2 regions of the Pseudomonas sp. TE3899 genome follow, and region 1 is predicted to be linked to the other one. Evidence: riboswitches for the same ligand, from Rfam matches in the RefSeq annotation. Region 1 holds a riboswitch; the other holds the start of a gene.
What was found. Region 1 has a riboswitch for cobalamin ahead of cobW (cobalamin biosynthesis protein CobW). Riboswitches for the same ligand answer to the same signal wherever they lie in the genome.

Region 1 (4,406 bases):
ATGAAACCGGTGTTCGCCGCCTGCAAATGCGAGCGGTAGAACAGCACCGCCGCCACCGGTTGATCGGCCTGCCAGTCGGCTTGCCAATCGCTCAGTTCTGCGGGGCTTTTTTTCGGGTGGTAGATCGCGGTGCGCGGCAGGGTTTGTGGCTCGGCCCAGGCGTAGTCCCGGTCCAGCCAGCGACTGGCCAGGCAACGGAAAAAATCCAGGGCATTGCCCATGCCGCCCTGACGCAGAAACTGCCAGAGGCGATCACGGTCTTCAGCGCCCACGGTGCTCAAGTCGCTGAGTTCCGGGTCCGGGCGGTCATCGCCGGGCACCAGGATCAGTTGCACGCCGCGTTCGGACAGCTCGACCAGCCGCTCGACACCGTAACGCCAATAGGCGATGCCGCCGTGCAGCGAGATCAGAATCACCTTGGCGTGGCGCAGCACTTCATCGACGTACAAATCCACCGACGCGTGATTCTGCACCTGCATCGGATTGGCCAGGCGCACGCTCGGGTAGTCGTCGGGCAACTGCTGCGCGGCTTCGGCGAGCAGCGCGAGGCTGGAGTCGCCGCTGCACAGGATCACCAGCTCGGCGGGGGTTTGTCCAAGGTCGGCGATGTTGTCATCCGACACGAAACCGCCGGGCTGGGTCCTGAGCAGGTGCATGGCTTAAACGCTGAGCGCGGCGCGCAGTTGCGCTTCGAGTTGCGCGGCGTCCAATTCCTGGCCGATCAGCACCAGACGGGTGGTGCGCGCTTCATCGGCGCCCCACTGACGGTCGAAGTGCTTGTCGAAACGCGTGCCCACGCCCTGGATCAGCAGGCGCATCGGTTTGTTCGGGATCGCGGCGAAACCTTTAACGCGCAGGATGCCGTGCTTGACCACCAGTTGCGTCAGCGCGTCCATCAGCAGGCTTTCGTCGGCTTGGGGCAGTTCGATGGAGATAGAATCGAAGGCGTCATGATCGTGGTCGTCATCGCCGTCACCGTGGTGGTGATCGTGGTGGCTGTGACGGCTGTCGATGTGTTCTTCGGAGCCGGCACCGAGGCCGATCAGCACGTCCAGTGGTACGCGGCCGCTGCTGGCTTCGATGACTTTGACCGCTGGCGGCAGTTCTTCGGCGACTTCCAGGCGTACGCGGGCCAGGTCTTCCGGGCTGATCAGGTCGGCCTTGTTGAGGATCACGAGGTCGGCGCTGGCCAGTTGGTCGGCGAACAGTTCGTGCAGGGGCGATTCGTGGTCCAGGTTCGGGTCGAGTTTGCGCTGGGCGTCGACTTGATCCGGGAACGCGGCGAAGGTGCCGGCGGCGACGGCCGGGCTGTCGACCACGGTGATCACCGCGTCAACCGTGCAGGCGCTGCGGATTTCCGGCCACTGGAAGGCTTGGACCAGGGGTTTTGGCAGGGCCAGGCCCGAGGTTTCGATCAGGATGTGGTCGAGGTCGCCGCGACGGGCTACCAATTCGCGCATCACCGGGAAGAATTCTTCCTGGACGGTGCAGCACAGGCAGCCGTTGGCCAGTTCGTAGACGCGGCCGTTGGCTTCTTCTTCGGTGCAGCCGATGGAGCACTGCTTGAGGATTTCACCGTCGATGCCCAGCTCGCCAAACTCGTTGACGATCACCGCGATGCGGCGACCCTGGGCGTTGTCCAGCATGTGGCGCAGCAAGGTGGTTTTGCCCGAGCCGAGGAAGCCGGTAACGATGGTGACGGGGAGTTTGGCCAGTGTTTTCATCGGATGCCCTTTGGCAAGGTGGCGGGCATACGGGACGACAACCGCGGCGATGAATGCGCGGAAGATTTCGCCACCGGATCACCCCGCCCGGTTGTAGTGAGAATTCGTTTCGAGGCAGGTCTCCTGGCTTCCAGTGCGCCGGCCTTGGTGGCCTGGCATTCGCTGCGCCTTCCCGCGAACCCTTTGGACAGGGCTTGCAGTGGCGTGGCAGCGAACATCACCGTTCACAGTTGCGGGGGCAGCCGCGGCATCGACCGCGTTCCCTTCTTAGCTTCGGCAGACGCCGAAGAACCTCGAAAGCGCAAGGCTACGCATCGGTTGGGGGCGGGTCAACGTCTGCGGGGTGATGATCGTTCCCACGCCCTGCGTGGGAATGCCTCAACGGACGCTCCGCGTTCGGCTTTCGATGGGACGGCGGCGCTCTTGTAGGAGCGAGGCTTGCCCGCGAAGGCAGCGACTCGGTCTTTAACTGAGAACCCCTGCCAATTGACTCCCCGCCCCCGCCCATGCTCTCCTGTGCGCCTTGTTACGGGTGCCCTTCACAGGGTGAAACGGGAAACCGGTGAATCATGTGCTTTACTCTAAAGTCATGTCAGTCCGGTGCTGCCCCCGCAACGGTAAGCGAGCGAAGAATCAGATCCACTGTGCCGGCAGTTCGGCATGGGAAGGCGATTCTTGCAGGTTTCGGCGCAAGCCCAAGCCCCTCGTGAGCCCGGAGACCGGCCCGCAACACAAAGTGACCACTACGATCACTGAATAACAAACCCGCGGTGGGCGGGCGCTGTTTAAACCTCTGCACGCTCGTTTGCAGGGTTTTCATGCGCTCGAATCACCCGCTGACAGACCAGAGGGAAGCGCCATGTCGATCATCAGCAGCACCGACCACAGCAGCACCGCCAGCAGCACCACAACCCTGAGCCAACGCCTGACCGCCGCCGTTTGTGCGTCGATCCTGGGTGCGTGCCTGGTGTATTTCGCCGGTTTCTCGCACATCGAAGCGGTGCACAACGCCGCCCACGATACCCGTCACAGCTCCGCGTTCCCGTGCCATTGAGACCTGCCGACATGTTCAAGCGTATTGCGCAAACCGCAGGTTTTACCGGGTTGCTGGCCGCCCTGTTGTTGACCCTGCTGCAAAGTTTCTGGGTTGCTCCGCTGATTCTTCAGGCGGAAACCTATGAAAAATCCGAGCCTGCGGCCGTGGTTGCTCACGAGCACACCGACGGCGCCATGGCCGCTCACACTCACGACGCCGAAGCCTGGGAGCCGGAAGACGGCTGGCAGCGCGTGCTGTCCACCACGGGCGGTAACCTGGTGGTCGCCGTCGGATTCGCGTTGATGCTCGCTGGTCTCTACACCCTGCGCGCGCCGACCAAAACCGCTCAGGGCCTGCTTTGGGGCTTGGCGGGCTACGCGACCTTCGTACTGGCGCCGACCCTCGGCCTGCCACCGGAATTGCCGGGCACGGCCGCCGCCGACCTGGCACAACGGCAGATCTGGTGGGTTGGCACCGCCGCCTCCACCGCGGTCGGCATCGCGCTGATCGTGTTCAGCCGCCACTGGCTGATGAAGATCCTCGGCGTGGCGATCCTCTCGGTTCCGCATGTGATTGGCGCACCGCAACCGGAAGTGCACTCGATGCTGGCGCCGGAAGCCCTGGAATCGCAGTTCAAAATCGCTTCGCAGTTGACCAACGTGGTGTTCTGGCTGGCCTTGGGCCTGATCAGCGCCTGGTTGTTCCGCCGCAAAAGCGATGGCCAATCCCACGCATGACTGACACCCGCACAGCGCCGACGCTAGTGGTCGGCCTGGGCTGCCAGCGCGGCTGTCCCGCCAGCACGCTGCGGGCGCTGCTCGATCAGGCACTGCAGGCGCATCAAATCGAACTTCGGCAGATCAAGGCGTTGGCCAGCATCGACCTGAAGCGTGATGAGCCTGGCCTGATCGAACTGGCCGCGCAGTTGGGGCTGGAATTGATGTATTTCAGCAGTGAGCAATTGGCCGGTTATCAGCCGCAACTCAGCCATCAATCGCAGATCGCGTTCGAACGCACCGGCTGTTACGGCGTCGCGGAAAGCGCCGCCCTGGCCCTGGCTGAACACCTGGCCCAGGCCCCGGCGAAGCTGCTGATTTCACGACAGAAATACGCCCAGGCCACGCTCGCATTGGCCTGCGCTGCCTGAAATCCCCGATAATCCCCGCCTCGATCATGAGCAATCTTCATCTGAAGCCTTGCCCAAGCCCTTTTTCTGACAGCTCTTTATTTTAGGAACGGATGATGACCGTCTACTTCATTGGCGCAGGTCCCGGCGACCCGGAACTGATCACCGTCAAAGGCCAGCGGCTGATTCGCAGCTGCCCGGTAATCATCTACGCCGGTTCGCTGGTGCCGGCGGCCGTGCTGGAAGGCCACCAGGCGGAAACGGTGGTCAACAGCGCCGAGTTGCACCTGGAACAGATCATTGAATTGATCAAGACCGCTCACGCCAAGGGGCAGGATGTGGCGCGGGTGCATTCTGGCGATCCGAGTTTGTATGGCGCGATTGGTGAGCAGATTCGCTACCTGCGTGAACTCGATATTGCGTTTGAAATCATTCCCGGCGTCACAGCGACAGCGGCTTGCGCGGCGCTATTGGGTGCCGAACTGACGTTGCCGGATATCTCGCAAAGCGTAATCCTCAC
Region 2 (4,406 bases), 1.3 Mb from region 1:
GCTGCCGATTTCATCGCGCTCGTTGACCGAGGTCCACAGCGCACCGCTATTCGGTTCCCAGCCCATGCCGTTGGGGTTGCGCAGGCCGGAGGCGAAGATTCGGTGGTTGCCGGTGGCGCGGTCGACTTCCCAGATCGCCGCGCGACCTTCTTCCTTGTCCAGGCCGTTTTCGCCGACGTTACTGTTGGAGCCCACGGTCACGTACAGCTTGCTCCCGTCCTTGCTGGCGATGACGTTCTTGGTCCAGTGGTGATTCAGCGTGCCGCCCGGCAGGTCGATGACCTTCATGGGCTCTGACTTGATCGCCGTATCGCCGGTTTCATAGTGAAAACGCAGCAAACGATCGGTGTCGGCGACGTACAGGTCATTGCCGACCAGGGTCATGCCGAACGGCGAGTTGAGGTTTTCCAGGAACACCGTACGGGTTTCGGCCACGCCATCGTGGTCCTTGTCCCGCAGCAGCGTGATGCGGTTGGGGCTCGGCACGGCGGCACCGGCGCGACCCATGACTTTCTTCATCACCCAGCCGCGAATGCCTGTGCCGTCATCGGGCTTGGGCGGCGCGTTGGTTTCGGCCACCAGTACATCACCGTTGGGCAGCACGTAGAGCCAGCGCGGGTGATCGAGATTTTCGGCAAACGCTGCCACCTGCGTGCCGGCTGCAGCGGTGGGTTTGGCACCGGCCGGCCAGCCGATCGCCGGGGCGATGTTCACCGTCGGGATCAGGGTTTTGTTCGGTTCTGGCAACTTGGGCGAAGGGCCGGTGCCGTCCGTGACTTGCAGGCTGGAATGCTCGCCGCAGGCAACAAGCCCTCCGGCGAGCACAATGACGAAAACGAGCTGGGGCTTGCGCATGCTGATCTTCCCTATGAATGCACTGTTTAATCATAGAGAAGTAAAAAAGCGCGATGGTTCAACCCGTCAACCACGGGCCTCTTTGAACAGCACGGCGATACCGGGGTGATAGTGGCCGGCTTCGTTGCGCAATTTGCGGTAGGCGTAGGGGAAATACCAGGCCACGGCGCAGGTGTGTTCCTTTTGCAGGTCGTCGACCATGTCCTGGAGTTCTTCCGGGGTCGCGCTTTGCTGGGCCTTTTGCGGGGCGACGAACAGGCAGCCGAGTTTCAGGTCGCTGGCGTAGCTGATGCGCTTGGCGTCGCTGGTGATATCGACCAGGGCTTGTGTCAGGTTCAGGCTATTGACCTTGGGCCAACGCTGGGTCGCCTGAAGGTAAGTGCGTTCGTCGCTGGTGGCGATAAACAGGTCGGCGCGGGCATTGCGTTCGCCTTCTTCGACCTGCTTGCGGGTCGGCGTTTGTTGCAGCGTGACCATTTCCGCCATCCAGGCCGCCGCCGACAGCAGGCTGAGGTTGGCCTTTTCGTCAAACCAGTACGGCGTATCGTTGTCGCCGCGCACGGCGTTGTAGCGGTCGATACAGTCAAACCAGCGTTCCAGCAGCGGGCGCAGGAATTCCAGCTTCGGATTGCTGATGATCATGCCTTGCATGTGGCTCACCCTTGTTATTGTGTTGTGAGATGTGGCTCTTTGATATCATCGCTGAGCCTGTGGCACAAGAATAGCGGCAGATAATTGATCGACGGCAGTTATTCGCCCAGTGGCGTCCCGGCTTTAATTGACGCTCCACCCCCAACCCTCTAACCTTCGCGGCTTGTTTCAGGTGCTCTGTGGCTGCGGTCGACAGAGTGAAACAGGGAAGCCGGTGAGTGATTTGCCCCACGTGTGCACAATCACGATCCCGGCGCTGCCCCCGCAACGGTAAATGAGTGAAAAACTGCGCCTAGAGCCACTGTGTTGAAAAACATGGGAAGGCGCGCAGTCCGGTGCAAACCGCTCATGAGCCCGGAGACCGGCCTGATCCATCCAGCGGCATCACGGTGGGCGATGCCAGGCTTCTCGCCGTCTATTCTTGTGCCTGCCCGCCGTTATCCAGCCTCAACGGAGAGCTCCCCCATGACTGATACCCCCGATCGTGACGAACGCCACTTGGCGCGCATGCAGCGCAAAAAAGCCGTGATTGACGAACGCATCGCCAACTCGCCGAACGAATGCGGCCTGCTGCTGGTGCTGACCGGCAACGGCAAAGGCAAAAGCAGCTCGGCCTTCGGCATGCTCGCCCGGTCCATGGGCCACGGCATGCAGTGCGGCGTGGTGCAGTTCATCAAGGGGCGTAACAGCACCGGCGAAGAGCTGTTCTTCCGCCGCTTCCCGGAGCAAGTGCGCTTTCATGTGATGGGCGAGGGCTTCACCTGGGAAACCCAGGACCGTCAGCGTGACATCGCCGCCGCCGAAGCCGCGTGGGAAGTGTCCCGCGAGCTGCTGCGCGATCCGTCGATCGGCCTGGTGGTGCTGGATGAACTGAACATCGCCCTCAAGCACGGCTACCTCGATCTCGATCAAGTGCTCAGCGACTTGCAGGCCCGCCCGCCGATGCAGCACGTGGTGGTCACCGGTCGCGGCGCCAAGCCGGAGATGATCGAGCTGGCCGACACCGTCACCGACATGGGCGTGATCAAGCACGCGTTCCAGGCCGGGATCAAAGCGCAAAAAGGCGTCGAGCTGTGAGTCAACCCCGTCACTGCCCGGCAGTACTGATTGCCGCGCCGGCCTCCGGCCAGGGCAAGACCACCGTCACCGCCGCGCTGGCCCGGTTGCATCGCAATCAGGGGCGTAAAGTGCGCGTGTTCAAATGCGGCCCGGACTTCCTCGACCCGATGATCCTTGAGCGTGCCAGCGGTGCGCCGGTGTATCAACTGGACATGTGGATGGTCGGCGAGCAGGACAGTCGTCGGCTGTTGTGGGAAGCGGCGGGTGAAGCCGACCTGATCCTGATCGAAGGCGTGATGGGGTTGTTCGACGGCACGCCGTCCAGCGCTGACCTGGCGCGGCATTTCGGCGTGCCGGTGCTCGGCGTGATCGACGGCACCGCCATGGCCCAGACCTTTGGCGCCTTGGCGTTGGGGCTGGCGAAGTATCAACCGGACTTGCCGTTTGCCGGCGTCCTGGCCAACCGCGTGGGCACCTTGCGTCACGCACAATTGCTCGAAGGCAGCCTCACCGAAGGCCTGCGTTGGTACGGCGCGCTGTCCCGGGAAACCGGGATCGAATTGCCCAGCCGTCACCTCGGTCTGGTCCAGGCCAGCGAGTTGAACGACCTCGATCTGCGCCTCGATGCCGCTGCCGATGCGTTGGCCAGCAGTTGCGAGGTAGCGCTGCCACCCGCTGTCGAATTCGCCGCCCCGGACGTGATCACCGCTGAACCGTTACTCAAAGGCGTGCGCATTGCCGTGGCCCGTGACGAAGCGTTTGCCTTCACCTACGGCGCCAGCCTGGATCTGCTGCGGGCGATGGGTGCCGAGCTGGTGTTCTTCTCGCCGATCCGCGATACCCAATTGCCCGAAGCCGACAGCCTGTACCTGCCGGGTGGTTATCCGGAACTGCACCATGTGGCGCTGGCGCAGAACACTTCGATGCTGAGCGCAATCCGTGCGCACCATCAAGCAGGTAAACCCTTGCTCGCCGAATGCGGCGGCATGTTGTACCTGCTCGATTCCTTGACCGATGTCGAAGGCACCCGCGCAGAACTGGTCGGCTTGCTGGCCGGGGACGCCGTGATGCAAAAGCGTCTGGCCGCGTTGGCGTTGCAAGCCGTGGAACTGCCGGAAGGCTTGTTGCGCGGACACACCTACCACCACTCATTGACCAGCACCGAGCTGGAACCGATTGCCCGGGGCCTGAGCCCCAACGGCGGGCGCGGGGCCGAAGCGGTTTATCGGGACGGGCGGATGACCGCTTCCTACGTGCACTTTTATTTCCCGTCCAACCCGCAAGCGATGGCGGCGTTGTTCAAGCCATGAAGCCAGAGGATCTTGCGTTCAGCGCGGCTGAGCGCGCGGCGGTCTACCGCGCCATCGGCGAACGTCGCGACATGCGTCACTTCAGCGGCGGCACCGTCGAACCCGAACTCCTGCGGCGCCTGCTCGAAGCCGCGCACCAGGCGCCCAGCGTCGGCCTTATGCAGCCGTGGCGCTTTATCCGCATCAGCGATAAAGCCCTGCGCGGGCAGATCCAGCAACTGGTGGAAGAAGAACGCATCCGCACCGCCGAAGCCCTCGGCGAGCGCACCGATGAATTCATGAAGCTCAAGGTCGAAGGCATCAACGACTGCGCCGAAGTGCTGGTCGCCGCGCTGATGGACGACCGCGAGCGCCACATCTTCGGCCGTCGCACCTTGCCGGAAATGGACATGGCCTCGCTGTCCTGCGCGATCCAGAACCTGTGGCTGGCGTCCCGCGCCGAAGGATTAGGCATGGGCTGGGTGTCGTTGTTCGAGCCGCAAGCGCTGGCCGACCTGCTGGGTTTGCCCGCCGGTGCCAAGCCGTTGGCTG

Region 2: linked by a shared signal. The riboswitch ahead of cobO (cob(I)yrinic acid a,c-diamide adenosyltransferase) and the one ahead of cobW (cobalamin biosynthesis protein CobW) in region 1 are both predicted to bind cobalamin.

The regions. Positions count from the first base shown of each region.
Region 1 covers NZ_JBWBQR010000001.1:1,791,821-1,796,226, forward strand. The annotation lists gene cobN (cobaltochelatase subunit CobN) at 1-656, opposite strand, end outside; gene cobW (cobalamin biosynthesis protein CobW) at 660-1,724, opposite strand; cobalamin riboswitch at 1,821-2,035, opposite strand; cobalamin riboswitch at 2,238-2,466, shown strand; gene ACZ89E_RS08035 (CbtB domain-containing protein) at 2,584-2,778, shown strand; gene ACZ89E_RS08040 (CbtA family protein) at 2,790-3,497, shown strand; gene ACZ89E_RS08045 (cobalamin biosynthesis protein) at 3,494-3,907, shown strand; gene cobM (precorrin-4 C(11)-methyltransferase) at 4,003-4,406, shown strand, end outside.
Region 2 covers NZ_JBWBQR010000001.1:3,072,010-3,076,415, reverse strand. The annotation lists gene ACZ89E_RS14035 (PQQ-dependent sugar dehydrogenase) at 1-855, opposite strand, end outside; gene ACZ89E_RS14030 (hypothetical protein) at 922-1,506, opposite strand; cobalamin riboswitch at 1,660-1,890, shown strand; gene cobO (cob(I)yrinic acid a,c-diamide adenosyltransferase) at 1,972-2,583, shown strand; gene ACZ89E_RS14020 (cobyrinate a,c-diamide synthase) at 2,580-3,875, shown strand; gene bluB (5,6-dimethylbenzimidazole synthase) at 3,872-4,406, shown strand, end outside.